DNA from 3 places in the Vibrio scophthalmi genome. Region 2 is predicted to be linked to each of the others. Evidence: riboswitches for the same ligand, from Rfam matches in the RefSeq annotation. Region 2 holds a riboswitch; each other region holds the start of a gene.

Region 1 (5,107 bases), on a different replicon from region 2:
TGAGCAAAAAGCGTCAGATTTGTATATCACCGTTGGCGCTCCAGTGCTTTATCGTGTTGATGGTGAATTACAGCCACAAGGCGATAAGCTTGCTGAGCAAGAGGTGTTCGCGTTATTGAACTCGTTAATGGATAACGAGCGCTTGAGCGAGTTTAAACGCAGTCGTGAAGCGAATTTTGCCGTGGTGCGAGATTGCGGACGATTTCGTGTTTCTGCCTTTTTTCAACGTGAGCAACCCGGGGCGGTAATTCGACGTATCGAAACGAAGATTCCAACTTGTGAAGAACTTAATCTCCCTACGGTGTTGCAAAAGCTGGCGACCACCAAGCGAGGTTTGGTGCTGGTGGTTGGAGCAACCGGTTCTGGTAAATCGACCACCATGGCGGCAATGACTGGCTATCGAAATCAACACCGCAGCGGTCACATTCTCACCGTGGAAGATCCGATTGAATTTGTTCACGAACATCAGGGCTGCATTGTGACTCAGCGTGAAGTCGGCCTCGATACTGAAAGCTATGAAGTCGCCCTGAAAAACTCGCTGCGCCAAGCGCCGGATATGATCTTAATTGGTGAGATTCGTAGTCGAGAAACCATGGAATATGCAATGGCGTTTGCGGAAACCGGTCATCTGTGTATGGCAACCTTGCACGCTAATAATGCCAATCAAGCGTTAGAGCGTATTTTACATTTGGTGCCAAAAGAGAAAAAAGAGCAGTTCTTATTTGATTTGTCGATGAACCTGAAAGGCGTGGTTGCTCAGCAGTTGCTGCGAGATAAAAATGGTCAAGGTCGTCATGGTGTTTTTGAAGTGCTGCTCAATAGCCCTCGCATCGCTGATTTGATCCGTCGTGGTGAGTTGCACGAAGTGAAAGCGACCATGGCGAAGTCGCAGCAGACGGGTATGCAGACTTTTGACCAGTCGTTATTTCAGTTGCTGGTTGATGGCAAAATTAGTGAAGAGGATGCGCTGCACAGTGCTGACTCTGCCAATGATTTACGCATTATGCTTAAAACGGAGCGCGGAGAGTCTTTAACGAGTGGATCTCTGGCTGATATCACCATTGATATGGACTGATAGGGCTGTTGTGGACCAAAACAAAAACCGAGCTCGCAGCTCGGTTTTTTATTTTTGGTTTCAAGACTATTTTTCAAATAGCTCTTGATGGAGCTTTTGGATCGCTTGGCGTGACACCGATTCATGCAGTAAGAAGCATAAGTTGTGCGGGCTTGCGCCGTAGCAAATCATACGTAAGTTGAAATCTTCTAGGGTGCCAAACACTTGTTTTGCGTAGCCGCGGCTTTCGCTCATGTTGTTACCGATCAGCGCCACTAAACATAGATTGTGTTCTACCTCGACAGTGCATAGTGCTTCTAGCTCTTCACGTGCCGCGCTTGGTAATTGTGGTGCGCCGCCAGATGTGCCCGTTTGATCGAGAGTAAGTGACACACTGATCTCCGAGGTGGTGATCAAGTCCACTGAAACTTTATGCTTGGCCAGAATCTCAAATACTTTCGCGAGGAAGCCATAAGCATGGAACATATTAGCACTGTGTAGCGTTACCATAGTTTGATTACAGCGCAGGGCTAGTGCACGGAAAAGAGGTGAGCTTTGCACCTGATGACGGATCCATGTGCCGCCTTTTTCTGGCTCTTTTGATGATCCGACAAATACCGGAATATCATGGCGTAGCGCTGGTACTAACGTTGAAGGGTGCAGGATCTTGGCGCCAAAGTTGGCCATTTCAGATGCTTCACTAAAGCTAATCTCTGGAATTGGAGACGCTTTTTCTGCAATACGAGGATCGGTGGTGTAAATACCCGGAACATCAGTCCAGATCTCTAAACCTTCTGCTTTAACGGCTTCCGCAATCAAAGCGGCACTGTAATCACTGCCTCCGCGACCGAGAGTCGTGGTGTTACCGAGCTCATCAGAACCGATAAAGCCCTGCGTGATGACAACGAATTCTTGGCAGAGAGGGACTAAATGTTGTGTCGCTAACTGAGCGGTTTGTTCTACATTCGGTTCGGCTTTGCCAAAGGTATTATCTGTGCGTAGTACTTGGCGGATATCAAAACGTTGTGCTTTGATGCCACGCTCTCGCATCAGTTGAGCAAGTAGATGCGTTGACATTAGTTCACCACAGGCGACTAAGTGATCAGTGAGTTTATCTGTTGCTTGAATCGAAGCGGCTTCAGCAAGGCTGGTGACGGTATCGAGAATTTTGTAAATCTCAGCGGCGGTATTGGTGGCATCTTCAAGTTGGCCAAGTACTGCTTCATGAATTTCTGCAATTTGGCTTAAGATTTGGCTACGTTGCTGTTGTTCTTGTACGCCATTAGCCAGTTCAACTAATAGATTGGTTACGCCAGAGCAGGCGCTACTAACGACTAATCTGGTGCTAGGGTTATTTTCAATGATGGCCGCACAACGGCTCATTGCTTCAAAGTTTGCGACACTTGTACCGCCAAATTTGGCGACATTAAAAGAGCTCACAGTATTTCTCCCACGACTTCCTAAATTGTTGTTGGAATCCCAACGTCCGATGTTTTGTGTTTGATGATTCAAACGAGAAGAGAATTTCCTGAGCGGTATAAAGAGGTTCGTATTTATTGTGAATAGTTCACCTCAGAAGCGCTTCATCAGGCGGTGCTGATGACAATTGATGAGAATCAACTCAAGTCAACCGACTGCTCTAATCCGACAATTTAGCGCAATCTCGGCACTGCTCTCCCTTCAACACACCGTATCGGAGTTGTGGCTCCACGATGCATCTACCTAGGCAGCGCTCCTCTTCTGTGATTAAATATTGAACGTTTTTATGTGACCAAAGTCAATTAAAAATTTACAAATATAACAAAATCGCTGCTAACTAGACTTACGGCCAATTGTTGTTAGCAAGGTATTGTTCTATGGTGAATTAGCTTGAGATTAATCCTGATATACAGCAAGGAGTGACAATGACGATTACCAGCTTTATTCCACCACACCGAACCTTAATGGGGCCGGGGCCATCTGATATTTCGCCACAAGTATTGCAAGCGTTGAGTCGCCCAACCGTTGGTCATTTAGATCCGCTTTTTATCGCTATGATGGATGAGTTAAAGCAACTCTTAAAATACGCTTTTCAAACTGAAAATGAGTTTACCATTGCGCTTTCAGCCCCGGGAAGTGCGGGTATGGAAGCCTGTTTTGTTAATTTAATTGAGTCGGGCGATAAAGTGATTGTGTGCCGCAATGGGGTATTTGGCGAACGGATGCGAGAAAATGTGATCCGCGCTGGAGGCGAGGTTGTAGTGGTGGATGATGAGTGGGGATACCCAGTCTCTATCGACAAGGTGCGTCAAGCGCTGGTGGAGCATCCGGATACTAAGATCGTAGCCTTTGTACATGCCGAAACGTCCACAGGAGCGCTCTCCGATGCGCAAGCGCTAGGAGCGCTAGCTAAGCAATATGGTGCTCTGACGATTGTGGATGCCGTAACCTCACTCGGTGGTGTGCCATTAAAAGTGGATGAATGGCAGTTAGATGCTGTTTATTCAGGCAGCCAGAAATGTCTTTCTTGTACGCCAGGCTTATCACCATTGACTTTTTCCGCCAAAGCGATTGAAAAAATACAGGGTCGTACCACGCCGGTGCAGAGTTGGTTTCTCGATCAGAGCCTAGTATTGGGCTATTGGAGTGGTGAAGGTAAGCGGAGTTATCACCACACGGCGCCCGTAAACAGTTTATATGCGCTGCATGAAGCATTACTGATTCTGCGACAAGAAGGGTTAAAGAATGCTTGGCATCGTCACCAATTGATGCATGAAAAGCTCAAATTGGGTTTGGAAAAGTTAGGTTTTGAATTTGTGGTCGAACAAGCGTATCGCTTACCACAATTGAATGCGGTTTTTGTTCCACAAGGTATTGATGAAGCGAAGGTGCGTAGCCATTTGCTACAGACTTACAATCTCGAAGTCGGTGCTGGGCTTGGCGCTTTGGCGGGTAAAGCGTGGCGCATAGGTTTGATGGGATATGGCGCAAGAGAAGAGAATATTGCGTTGTGTCTGCGAGCCTTAGAAGAATCCATCACGCAATAATCTTGTTCAGTGCGTTAGACAAAGCGCTAGATACCAACCTGGTAGGAACGAGTAAGAGCGGCCCTGAGGCCGCTCTTTTTTATTGAGCCGAGGAGGGCTTTAGTGCGTTGATATCTGGAGCGATATATTGCACTTTGTCAAAGTCTCGATTTGGGAACAGGAACTTTGCTTCGCTGCGAATTTGCTCGGCTTTCTGTGTCTCTTCAATGCCTTGATAGGCCAAGATTAGGTTGTTATAGAAAGCCGGACGCGGCTTGTGTTTAATGATCTGCAAAGACCAATCAATATAAGGTTGAATGTAATCTGGATTTTGACTCATCAAACCAATATTGAGATAGGTGTTATACACATCCCAATCATAGCGATCTTTCCAGACAATGGGGTTGCTGACACTATTAAGGATATCTGGATTTTTAGGGCTCGATTTCTCAAATTGGGTTAACACAGAGTTAGTGTGTAATGAGCTGAGCATATACAGACTTACTGTAATCGGAACCACTAGGCTCATCACTCTCAACAAGGTTTGAGTGATGCGACTAAAACCAGCGGCTCGATATGAGTTTGCTCGTTGATCGATCCAATATAATAAAATAATGAACGTTAGCCAGTGTACCATCGAGTGGTAAAACGGATACTCCAGTTGGCTGTGCAGGATGATCGGCACCAGTAAGCCAAACATCGCCAGTCGAGTGCCTTTTTTACATTGGTAGATACGAATCAAGACAAAGAGCGCTGCTAAGAAAATGGCCAAAATCGGTAATAGCCCACCTTCGACCGCCCAATACAACAGTTCGTTATGTGGATGATCTAGCGCTGGTAAACCAATATGGTAGTCAGGGTTGAGCTGATGCTGGCGAGCGGTGTAGAGCATGTAGTCCGCTTCAAAATTACCATAACCATAACCGGTAAATGGCTTTTCAATGAACATGTCTAGCGCTTGAGGGAACATATAGCTGCGCGGGCTTTCTAAATTGGCTTTTGCCGCCATGAGATCTGCGCTGCCTGATGTTTGCATCATAGGGCCAAT
Region 2 (5,107 bases):
GCAACGGTTGCGCCAAGTGCGGCTTGGGTTATCGAATCCATGCGTGGTCTTCTCTTAATCGTTTTCTACACAAAAAGTAAAAATAAGGTGGCAGGTTGTGCTCGTCAATCTGTCGAGCAAAGAAGCCTGTTATCTTTACCTGATTTTACGTTGGGAGAACAATGAACCAATTTAATCGTATTGAAATGGTATTAAACCAGTCCTTTCAGTTTTGCTAAACCGTAAGCGGCGGTAGTCACACAGTCTTTTATTTCGCCGTTAATTAGCATCTGTTCAAACTGGTTAATCTCAAATGCTTGGCTGATGAGATCTTCCTCTTCTTGATCAAGTTGAGTGTTAGATTGGGTCAGTTCAGTGGCGAGGTAAATATGACAGGTTTGATTAAGAAAGCCATAGGCGATGAATTGCGAGCCTAGGTAAACCATCGTGTTGGCGATTAGCCCGGTCTCTTCTCTAAGTTCGCCCTTGGCGAGTTCAAGATGATCGGCATTTGGATTTGTTTCCCATGCACCTTGAGGCAGTTCCCAGTAGTTGCCTTGCACGGTATAGCGATACTGGTTAACCAGATGAATCTTGCCATTATTAATGGCGATAATGGCAGTACAATCAGGCTTGTCGACTACGCCATAAATGCCTTGTTTGCCACTTGCGCGTTCAATTTTATCTTCTCTCACGGACATCCAGTTATTTTGGTAAACGACGGTGGATGAAAGTTGTTTGATCGGTGGCATAGGGCGTCCAGTGGTTGTCTTTAATGGGCTTGGTAGTAAAACATATTATTGAATTGGGGGATAAAGGCTATTTTCAGTCTTAGTGATAATTTGTGATCTTGTGTTGCCACTTAGTCTTAGCAAAAAGCCACGACAGCGCAGTCGCATTTAGTCTCTTGGATAGACATCAAGCGCCGCTAGGCGCTTGATATTTTTTTATCTCTAAAGCAGCTATCTCTAAAGTAATTATGTTTAAAACAACCAGTGTGCAGTGCTAACTTACGATGCTTTGGCGGCAGTCATAATCGGCTGATTCTTACGCATCGCATACAAGCCGAATAGCAAGAACCAAGCGCCACTCACCGCAACCCCAATCCATGCAGAATGTGTGTAGCCAATCGCGATGTAGCCCAGTAGGGCGCCGAAGGCCACTGAAGTCGCATATGGTAGCTGAGTTAGGACGTGATCCATATGGTGGCAGCCTGCGCCAGTGGCTGACAAAATACTGGTGCTTGAGATAGGAGAGCTGTGGTCACCAAAGACCGCGCCGGCTAATACCGCAGCAAGCATCGGCAATAGCATTTGGATGTCACTGGCAGCGGCAATATCACCCGCCAATGGTAGCATGATGCCAAACGTGCCCCAACTGGTGCCTGTTGCAAAAGCCATTGCACAAGATAGGACAAATACGACGGCTGGTAGCATTTCAACTGGGATATTACCGTTTGCCATAGAGGCAAGGTACATACCCGTTTTCATGTCACGTACTACTGCACCGATAGTCCATGCAAAGAACAGAATCACAATCGCCGGCATCATGGCACTGATGCCTTGAGGCGCAGCCTGTAGCCACGTTTTTGCACTGAGTTTCAAGCGCAATGCCAGAGCGATAGAAACGACTAAGCTACACATCGCACCATAAACCAGAGAAGAACCGACATTGGTGTTCTCAAATGAGCCGATTACGCTAAATGATAGGCCTTTCTCTGTCAGTACTGCCGCTCCTGAGTCGATCATGAAGTACACGGTCGCCAATGTGAGCGTTAGGATCGGCAGAACCATATCGATCATGCCGCCGTTGCTGTTTTCAGGTGTTTCAATGTCTAGACCGGTTGGGCGACCACGAGATTCATCCCACAATTTACCTTCTAATGCCCATTCTTCATGCTTGCGCATTGGGCCGATGTCGAGCTGAAATGCAATTACGCACAGCACCATCACTAAAGTAAACACCGCGTAGAGGTTCATTGGGATCATTTCGACGAAGGCTGAAATTGGGCTTTGGTCGGTCACGCTATGTGCCGCCATGATGCCGCCGATCAGCGCGATGATGTAAGCGCCCCATGAAGAAATCGGCATCAAAACACACACTGGCGCAGCGGTTGAGTCAAGCAGGTAAGCCAGTTTGGCTCGTGAGATTTGGAAACGGTCGGTTACAGGGCGACAAATCGCACCCACAGAAAGGCTGTGAAAAAAGTCATCAATAAAGAAGATGAACACCATCAAACCGGTTAGAGATTTTGCACTGCGGCGATCTTTACAACGAACCGCCGCCCAGTCTGCGAAGGCTTGAGTCGCGCCAGATACGCTCATCAAGCTGATCAACGCCCCTAACAACAGCATGAAGATGATCATGTTGGCGTTTTCGCCGTTCAATGCCCCATCGGCCCAAACGAGGTTGAGCACCTTATCGAACAAGTAATGCGCGGTTTCAAGTGGGGAATACTGGTTTAACATCAGTGCACCCGCAGTGATGCCAGCTCCGAGCGACAGCAATACGCGACGCGTCGTCACGGCCAGAATGACCGCTAAAACTGGCGGCACAATAGACAATAAAGAGTCTGAATAATTTATGAGGTTCATAATCTCAACACCTACAACAACAAGGTGGAGATCTACCGAAAAGAGGTGTAACGAAGACGTCAGAAGGAATGACAAAGACTTGTTACCCCTTCAGGTAGCGCTCCATAGGAAAAATACTATGGCAGTTCTGTGCCTATTCGACACAGACCCAGCAACTGAGCGTGATAACTGCAGCCACTTCGGCGCTGACTCCTTTCTCCGGCATCATCGGGATCATCCTCCGCACGGGTACTGATAGGCAGCGCGCCTCTACTGATTAAGGGTTTACCGCGACATAATAGCAGCCAAGTGGCGCAAAACAAGCATTATGTATTGCTTGGATAGAACAATAACTGAAAGCGCTGATTGCTGAACTTAGCATAGGAAGAGGATTTGGTGTTCTCTTCAAGTTTGTACTGGTGGGCTTTATTTTAGTCGACAAGAATACTTATGGTGCTTCTTAATCTTCTTCTATGTTTGTTCGGCATATTGAATGATCAATTTTTGAGCTTGGTGTTCATTCAGTTGTATGCGGTTGATAAGCCTTTGTAATTGTTCAGGTCTAGGTGTCTTACTCTGCTTGATTTGTTCTTCTATTTCCCGTGCCTGATTGGCCAAAGTGGGTAAATCAAAACTTAGTGCAATCCCTTTGGTGGCATGCAAGGTGGTCTTGAGTGATGTTAAGTCTTTGGCGATAAAGAAAGTAATCAGATCATCTATTGATGTCTTAAATTCATTTACGAGCCCTTTGAGTAAATTCGCCAAGGCGTCAGGACTTTGTGAAAGAGAGTGAATCACTTCTGAGTGGCTTAATTCTTCTTCTACAAGGCTCAGTTTCTCAATTGTATGGCGCTGAAGTTGGTCTTGACTTAGGTGGCTCTTGGTCTGATAGTCTTTATTTTGATTGGGTAAGCGGTAGCCAAATAGCGCTAGTGCATCGATAAAGTTTTGTTGGCGCAACGGCTTAGTTAATACATGATCGGCACCCGCTTTGATAAAATCATCGTGTGTCTCACTAAAGACATCCGCGGTATAAGCGAACAATAGCGTTTTTATGCCTAATGTATCGCGAATAAAGCGTGTTGCATCGACGCCATTCATCTCGGGCATATGGTTATCCATTAGGATGATGTCATATTGATTTTCTTTAGCTTTCTGTATTGCTATTAGGCCGTTATCCGCAATGTCGACGGTAAAACCGAGTGCTTCACAAAAGCCTTTTGCGACGACTGCGTTTACGTGATGATCTTCGACCAGCAAAATATGCCCGCTGATTTCATTTAAGTGCTTAATAGCAGGTTGTTCGACCTGTTTTGTTGCCGCTTGTTGTTGGCGCCAATGGAGAGGTAAATCAATACAGAATTGAGTACCACTTCCTTCAATACTGTTTACGGTAATGCTACCGCCCATCAAGTCAATCAGTTGTTTTACAATCGCTAATCCAAGGCCTGTACCGCCAAACTTACGTGTCGTTGAGGTATCAGCCTGCTCGAAAGGGTTGAAGATTGATCTTTGTAAGTGCTGTGGAATACCGATACCGGTATCTTTTATCGAGATGATTAGATGCTCTTTTTCTTTCTCGTGTGTGATTTCAATTAAAATATGACCAACGAGGGTAAATTTGACTGCATTACCAACTAAGTTGAATAAAATTTGGCGTAGTCGCGCTGCATCACCAATAAATTCGATATCGTCGGCTATGTTACTTTGAATCAATAAGGTGATATTTTTTTCATCAACAAGTGGTTGAATGGTGCTGCGAACGGGTTCGATAATTTGTGCTAACTTGAAAGGGCTGTTTTCTAACTCCAGTTTGTTTTCTTCCACTTTGGAAAAATCTAGAATGTCATTGAGTAAGGTCATTAAGTGACGACCAGAATCGAGAATTAAATCGATGCGCTGCTTGGTTGAGGTTTCTTTAGTCTCATTGGCAATGATTTGAGAGAGTCCTAAAACACCGTTCATTGGTGTGCGTATCTCGTGACTCATTGTGGAAAGAAAGTCTGTTTTAGCTTTAGCGGCGGCTTGCGATTTTTCACTTTCCTCCTTTAATTTCACTGTGTAGTCACGCATCTTTTTATCATTTTTAACTAAATTTAATGACATGAGTCTAAAGCTGCGACTTAGCTGAGATATTTCATCGATTCCACCTGGTTGCTCAACCAAATCGAGCATTGAGGCACCTTTATCCAGATTGCCGAGAGAGACTTGTTGTGTCGCATCGACGAGTCGATTAATGCGCCGCTTTATACGAGAAGCGACCAAAATAGCCACGATGATTGAAACGCCTGCCGATAAAAAGGTGCCAATAACCAGTGTTAAGCAAGTCTTGTGAGCGGATTCTTCCGATTTGGTGGTTCGAATCGTATTGAGTTGTTTTTCTGTGGAAATAAATTGGTCAATTTTTTCACGAATAGTATCCACTAGATGCTTGCCGGTTTTGCTTTGAATCAAATCAATGACACTTTGCATTGACGCTTGCTGTTCACTGACAAGGCGACGTTGATTGATTTCCGCTTCACCAGCCATTGTTAGCCATTGGCGGTACAATTCAT
Region 3 (5,107 bases), on a different replicon from region 2:
TCCTCTAGTTCGTTCTCGCCAATAAAGCCCAAATCAACCACACCATCCATAATCAAACCAGGAATGTCGTCGTCACGAACCAGTAACAAATCAATTGGCATATTTTGCGAATGAACCACTAGGCGCTCACCCATGATTGTGAATTTTACGCCGCACTGTTTCAGCAGTTGCTGACACTCTTTACTTAGGCGACCTTTCTTTTGAATTGCGATTCTTAGGCGTTGTGTTTGCATTGCGATATCCCTGTGCAAATTTCTGATAATTCTTAGTTTTCAAGCCATTAAAATTGAAAAACCCTCGGAAGATGTGAGTCTCCCGAGGGTTAATTCTAAAAATCTTTGATTTAGCCTCCGGGAGTTTCCTGTCCCCCGGGTATGCGTTCATCTCCCGAAAGACTACATTGGGTGATGGTGATGATGAATATTCATTACTAATTTACGCATACTTATAAGCTCTTCAATTCCGCTTGGTTGATTACCACACTAACCAAGCCATTAACTTTTTTCAACCTTTAATTTAAGTTTTTTTAAACGCACTACACACACTTATTCGATCGACTGCCTTAACTGAGTTAGCTTAAAACAAAAAAGAGGACCTAAGCCCTCTTCATCAAACAAAGTCACCCAACTGTGGTGGTTACTGTGTCGTCATTTTTGATTTTGACAGTATATTCAATACAAAACACACCGCCACAAATGCAGCACTACACGCGGTTAGAGACAACATTAGTGATTCTGTCATACCCAGCACAATAAAGCCGATACATGAAATCAGCGCCACCGATAGTGCATAGGGTAGCTGCGTCGTTACGTGGTCAATATGGCAACAACGAGCACCGGTTGAAGACAGGATGGTCGTATCTGAGATTGGTGAACAGTGATCACCGAATACTGAACCGGCTAGTACCGCACTAAGCATTGGTAGCATAAGCGTAATGTCGGTATTCCCCGCCATATCGCCGGCAATTGGCAACATAATACCAAACGTGCCCCATGAACTGCCGGTTGCAAAAGCCATCACACCAGACAATAGGAATAGGATTACTGGCAACCAGTGAGGATTCACATTACCTTGCGCCATCGTCGAAAGGTAGCTACCTGTTTGCATATCACCAATCACAGTGCCAATTGACCAAGCAAAGATCAGAATTAAGATCGCGCCAAACATCGATTTTGCACCAATGACTAAAGTACGCGTCACTTCAATCGCTGGAATACGCTGACGAATGACCGTAATCAAGGCAACAATTAGACCAACTGAACCGCCGTAGATAAGTGAAATGCCGACATTGGTATTTTCAAATGCGCCTAATAGTGCAAATGGCTTACCACTTTCTGCCAAGACTTGACCACCGGTGTACAACATAGAAGCAACGGTCGCAACAATCAGCAATACAATCGGTAGGATCAAATCAGACACTCGACCTTTGTCGCTTTCACGAATATCAAGTTCTTCATCTAACGAACGCGCTTCTTCAAGCTCATCCATTTGGTTTTCATCATCAAAACCACGCCCTTGTGAAGCTGAGATCTCGTGCTCGCGCATCTTACCAACCGATAAGCCAAACCACGCTACGGCAAATACCATTAACAACGCAAAGATAGCGTAAAAGTTCATTGGTACTAAGCGCATGTACGCGCCTAAAGCAGAATATTCCGTAATGCCGTGCGAGACCAAAATACCACTAATAATGGTCATGATGTATGCACCCCAGCTAGAAGCGGGCATCACAACACACATTGGCGCAGCAGTTGAATCAAGAATATAAGCAAGTTTCGCGCGTGATACATAGAAGCGATCAGTCACAGGACGAGAAATCGCACCCACTGCAAGGCTATTAAAGTAATCATCAATGAAGATGAAAATACCTAAAAATGCCGCTAATAGTTTCGCACCGCGTTTACTTTTAATGCGTGATTGAGCCCAGTCAGCAAACGCGCGTGTACCACCAGACAATGTCAGCAGGGCTGTCATCATGCCAAGCAGTAATAGGAAGCCAATAATGCTCATGTTGCCAGCATTCAAAGAGCCATCTTCAACAAAAACACCGAATACGGTATTTTTCACATAGCTAGTCGCACCACCAAGTGAGTAATCTGCAAGTAAAATAGCGCCTAAAACAATACCCGCACCCAAAGAAAGCAGTACGCGACGAGTAATAATAGCCAAGCTAAGAGCGACTACCGGAGGAAGCAATGATAAAGGGGATGTAGCAAAATCGATTAAATTCATGATCTTCAAAAACCAGTAATAATTGGTTAGAGATCTACTGCAGACGCATAAACTACATAGATAGCCTATACATTTAAAAATTAGCGATAGGAAAGTGAATACTTATCCCAAGCCTACAGTAGCGCTCCATAGTTATACAAATAATAGACTATGGCAGTGTTGTCCCTATTCGAGTACAACCCCAGCGAGAGATGTTGATGTATCAGCTCACTTCGGCGGATAAGACCTTTTACGTTTGCTCATTGGCATCACCCCAACAAACGCGACTCATTCATTCCGCTCCTCTACCGCACTATCCAAAGACAATGCTAAATTAAACAATGTTTAACATAGCTTTAACTAAGATAACGCATCAGGTGACGACCATTGTACTTATCTTAAACATCATTTCAATACATCGACCTAAACTTTTATTGCTCTTTTTTAATTACTCCAATCCTTTTCAAGCGGGGCCTTTATATGCAACTAGACCAGAGAGACCGCTCAGTAAAAAACGCATATATTTCATACCGCAGTGTAAAGAGACCGTTAATAACCACTTATATCGACACACTGAATTTATAAAACACCTGCAATCATCATGACAAATAATTTTTCTTTCTGACTAGCATATATGAAACCACGCACTAAACTTAAAGTCGTTACTTCTATCTAAATTGAAGTATGAGGTAAACAATAGAATGTGAAGTGAGCTTAAAACTTACTTTCAAGAAAATCGTTCGTATTATTTTTTATTTAATTTTATATAATTGAATTGTAATATCCACATTACCGGATTAATATCCATTTATCGCTTACTATATTGGTGCAATTTATGTCGGAATTAACAAAAACACTTTTAAACATTCGTAGCCTACGTGCTTTTTCTCGTGAACTAACTCTAGAGCAACTAGAAGAAGCACTAGAAAAATTATCGCTTGTTGTTTCTGAGCGTAAAGAAGCTGACGAAGCTGAATTAGCAGAACGCGCTGAGCAAGAAGCAAAGCTTGCTGCTATTGCTGAACAAATCGCAAAAGACGGTATTGATGTAGAAGCACTAATTAGTGCACTTGCTGGTGAAACTAAAACAAAAACTAAAGCAAAACGTGCACCACGCCCTGCAAAATACAAATATGAAGATGCTAACGGCGACGAAAAAACTTGGACAGGCCAAGGTCGTACTCCATCAGCAATCCAAGCTCTACTAGATTCAGGCCGTAAGCTTGAAGAGTTTTTAATCTAGTTTAACGATAGATTAAAATGAGATTTAAAAAAGGCTCCTTATTAGGAGCCTTTTTTTCATCAATTAAAATAATACCCGCTTAATAGCAGGTATTATTTGAACAACTATCTTTCCCAGTATGCTTCTTCCAAGCTATCTTCGCGTTCCGGTAGACCACGAGATAAACGAGGGGAATGTTGCACTAATACTTCATAGCTTGCTCGATTAGAGTATTTGCACACTTGTGAGAATGACGAATACGTTAAGAAAGCGTGAGCATGCTTACTTGAGTTCGGCACGTTTTCTCTATGGTACTTATTTGCTGCCATATCATGCAATAAAGCCGATAACGCAGCATCACCAGCGCCATTAGTATTCTTAATTTTTTCTGGGCCACCCATATAAGGTGATATATGTGAATAGACTTTAATCGGTTCTTCACACAATGCTTTCACTGCCGGACGGCTGAATTCATATTGGTTAAATTCCGCAATACAACCCGGTAATAACGGTAATGAAGTTTCGCGTTTAGCGCCCTCTTCCGTATAACCTGCCATGTAAAGACCTACAGGGCCTGCAGTACAAAGTACAAGATCAACCCAATCTAACGCTTTATCTGAAGCCGCTAGTGGATCAACTTCACCTGTTAAAGCTTCTGCTTCATCTTCATTCATCGCCACAACAGAAACATGGTCGCGTAAAAAGTCTTGCCAGAATTTAGGGTCGTCTTGAATAACGAACTTAGTACCAAGTGTTAATACCACTGGTACATCATATTTCTTCGCATATTCGATAGCACGCATGGTTGCTTCAGGCATAGGGTCGCCTGGCTTACAACGCACTAAATAAGCAGTAAGTACTAAGGCTGATGCATTTTTGAAAATCTTTTCAGGAATGCTATCAGGGCGAAGTTGGTTCATTTGACCTTCGCTAATCGCAAAAGTACGTTCGCCATCTTCGGTAATCAATGCAAAACAACGGCCAATCGCACCTTCAACACCTTGTAGGTAATTAAGATCCATTCGGCTCGATGTATTACACAAATAACGGTAGCCGTAGCTGCCAATTTTAATATCTTGGCTCATAACACCCAGTAATGTTGAGCGGTCATCTGCCAACACTGAGTAGTTATGAAGTGTATTACCAATGGTACCACCCGCATATTCGTTAGTAATAAGCGCTTGGTCTTTCAATTCGTTATATAACGCTTCTGCCGTTTGGTCATCAATAACCAATGAGTGTCCCTTACTCAGTCCGTATTTTTCGATCAGCTCCGAACCGACTTTCGCTTCAATGTCCACTAACGTCTGATCGATACCAATAATATGGGTACGAGACATCTTCTTGCTCTCTTGCGCTTGGCTTACCAATGGGTCGCGAGCATGGACGGGAAAATAGTGCTTCGATTTACGTTGACCAGGAAATTTCATAACTATGATTCTGATTAAGGGATGACAGGAGCGCGGATTCTACCGCGCTGTGGATAGCGCGGCAATAACTGGGATTATAGCAAACGTTTGCCCTATTCACCTTCCATAAAGTAGAGGTCTGGCAGGCTATCTAAATGCTCAGAATAACGCTTCAAATTAAATTCTCCGCCATTTTTCATCACATCAAAAATTTCAATCGAAACCGCACAAGCCATCATCGCAACGGCATCATCACGACTGGTAC

Evidence for each region. Region 2 has a riboswitch for lysine ahead of RJD38_RS21055 (Na+/H+ antiporter NhaC family protein). Riboswitches for the same ligand answer to the same signal wherever they lie in the genome.
Region 1: it holds a riboswitch for lysine, as region 2 does, so the genes downstream of both, lysC (lysine-sensitive aspartokinase 3) here and RJD38_RS21055 (Na+/H+ antiporter NhaC family protein) in region 2, are expected to answer to the same signal.
Region 3: it holds a riboswitch for lysine, as region 2 does, so the genes downstream of both, RJD38_RS01065 (Na+/H+ antiporter NhaC family protein) here and RJD38_RS21055 (Na+/H+ antiporter NhaC family protein) in region 2, are expected to answer to the same signal.

Annotation. Positions count from the first base shown of each region.
Region 1 is NZ_CP134271.1:1,834,240-1,839,346, forward strand. Features, by position in the region: gene RJD38_RS08490 (PilT/PilU family type 4a pilus ATPase) at 1-1,075, shown strand, start outside; gene lysC (lysine-sensitive aspartokinase 3) at 1,142-2,494, opposite strand; lysine riboswitch at 2,623-2,802, opposite strand; gene RJD38_RS08500 (pyridoxal-phosphate-dependent aminotransferase family protein) at 2,959-4,080, shown strand; gene RJD38_RS08505 (PglL family O-oligosaccharyltransferase) at 4,160-5,107, opposite strand, start outside.
Region 2 is NZ_CP134272.1:1,368,992-1,374,098, reverse strand. Features, by position in the region: gene RJD38_RS21065 (metal-dependent hydrolase) at 1-41, opposite strand, end outside; gene RJD38_RS21060 (NUDIX domain-containing protein) at 192-731, opposite strand; gene RJD38_RS21055 (Na+/H+ antiporter NhaC family protein) at 990-2,573, opposite strand; lysine riboswitch at 2,661-2,833, opposite strand; gene RJD38_RS21050 (CHASE3 domain-containing protein) at 3,024-5,107, opposite strand, start outside.
Region 3 is NZ_CP134271.1:257,320-262,426, forward strand. Features, by position in the region: gene hisG (ATP phosphoribosyltransferase) at 1-233, opposite strand, end outside; His leader region at 286-420, opposite strand; gene RJD38_RS01065 (Na+/H+ antiporter NhaC family protein) at 637-2,232, opposite strand; lysine riboswitch at 2,344-2,527, opposite strand; gene RJD38_RS01070 (H-NS family nucleoid-associated regulatory protein) at 3,047-3,454, shown strand; gene RJD38_RS01075 (inosine/guanosine kinase) at 3,559-4,863, opposite strand; gene RJD38_RS01080 (hypothetical protein) at 4,956-5,107, opposite strand, start outside.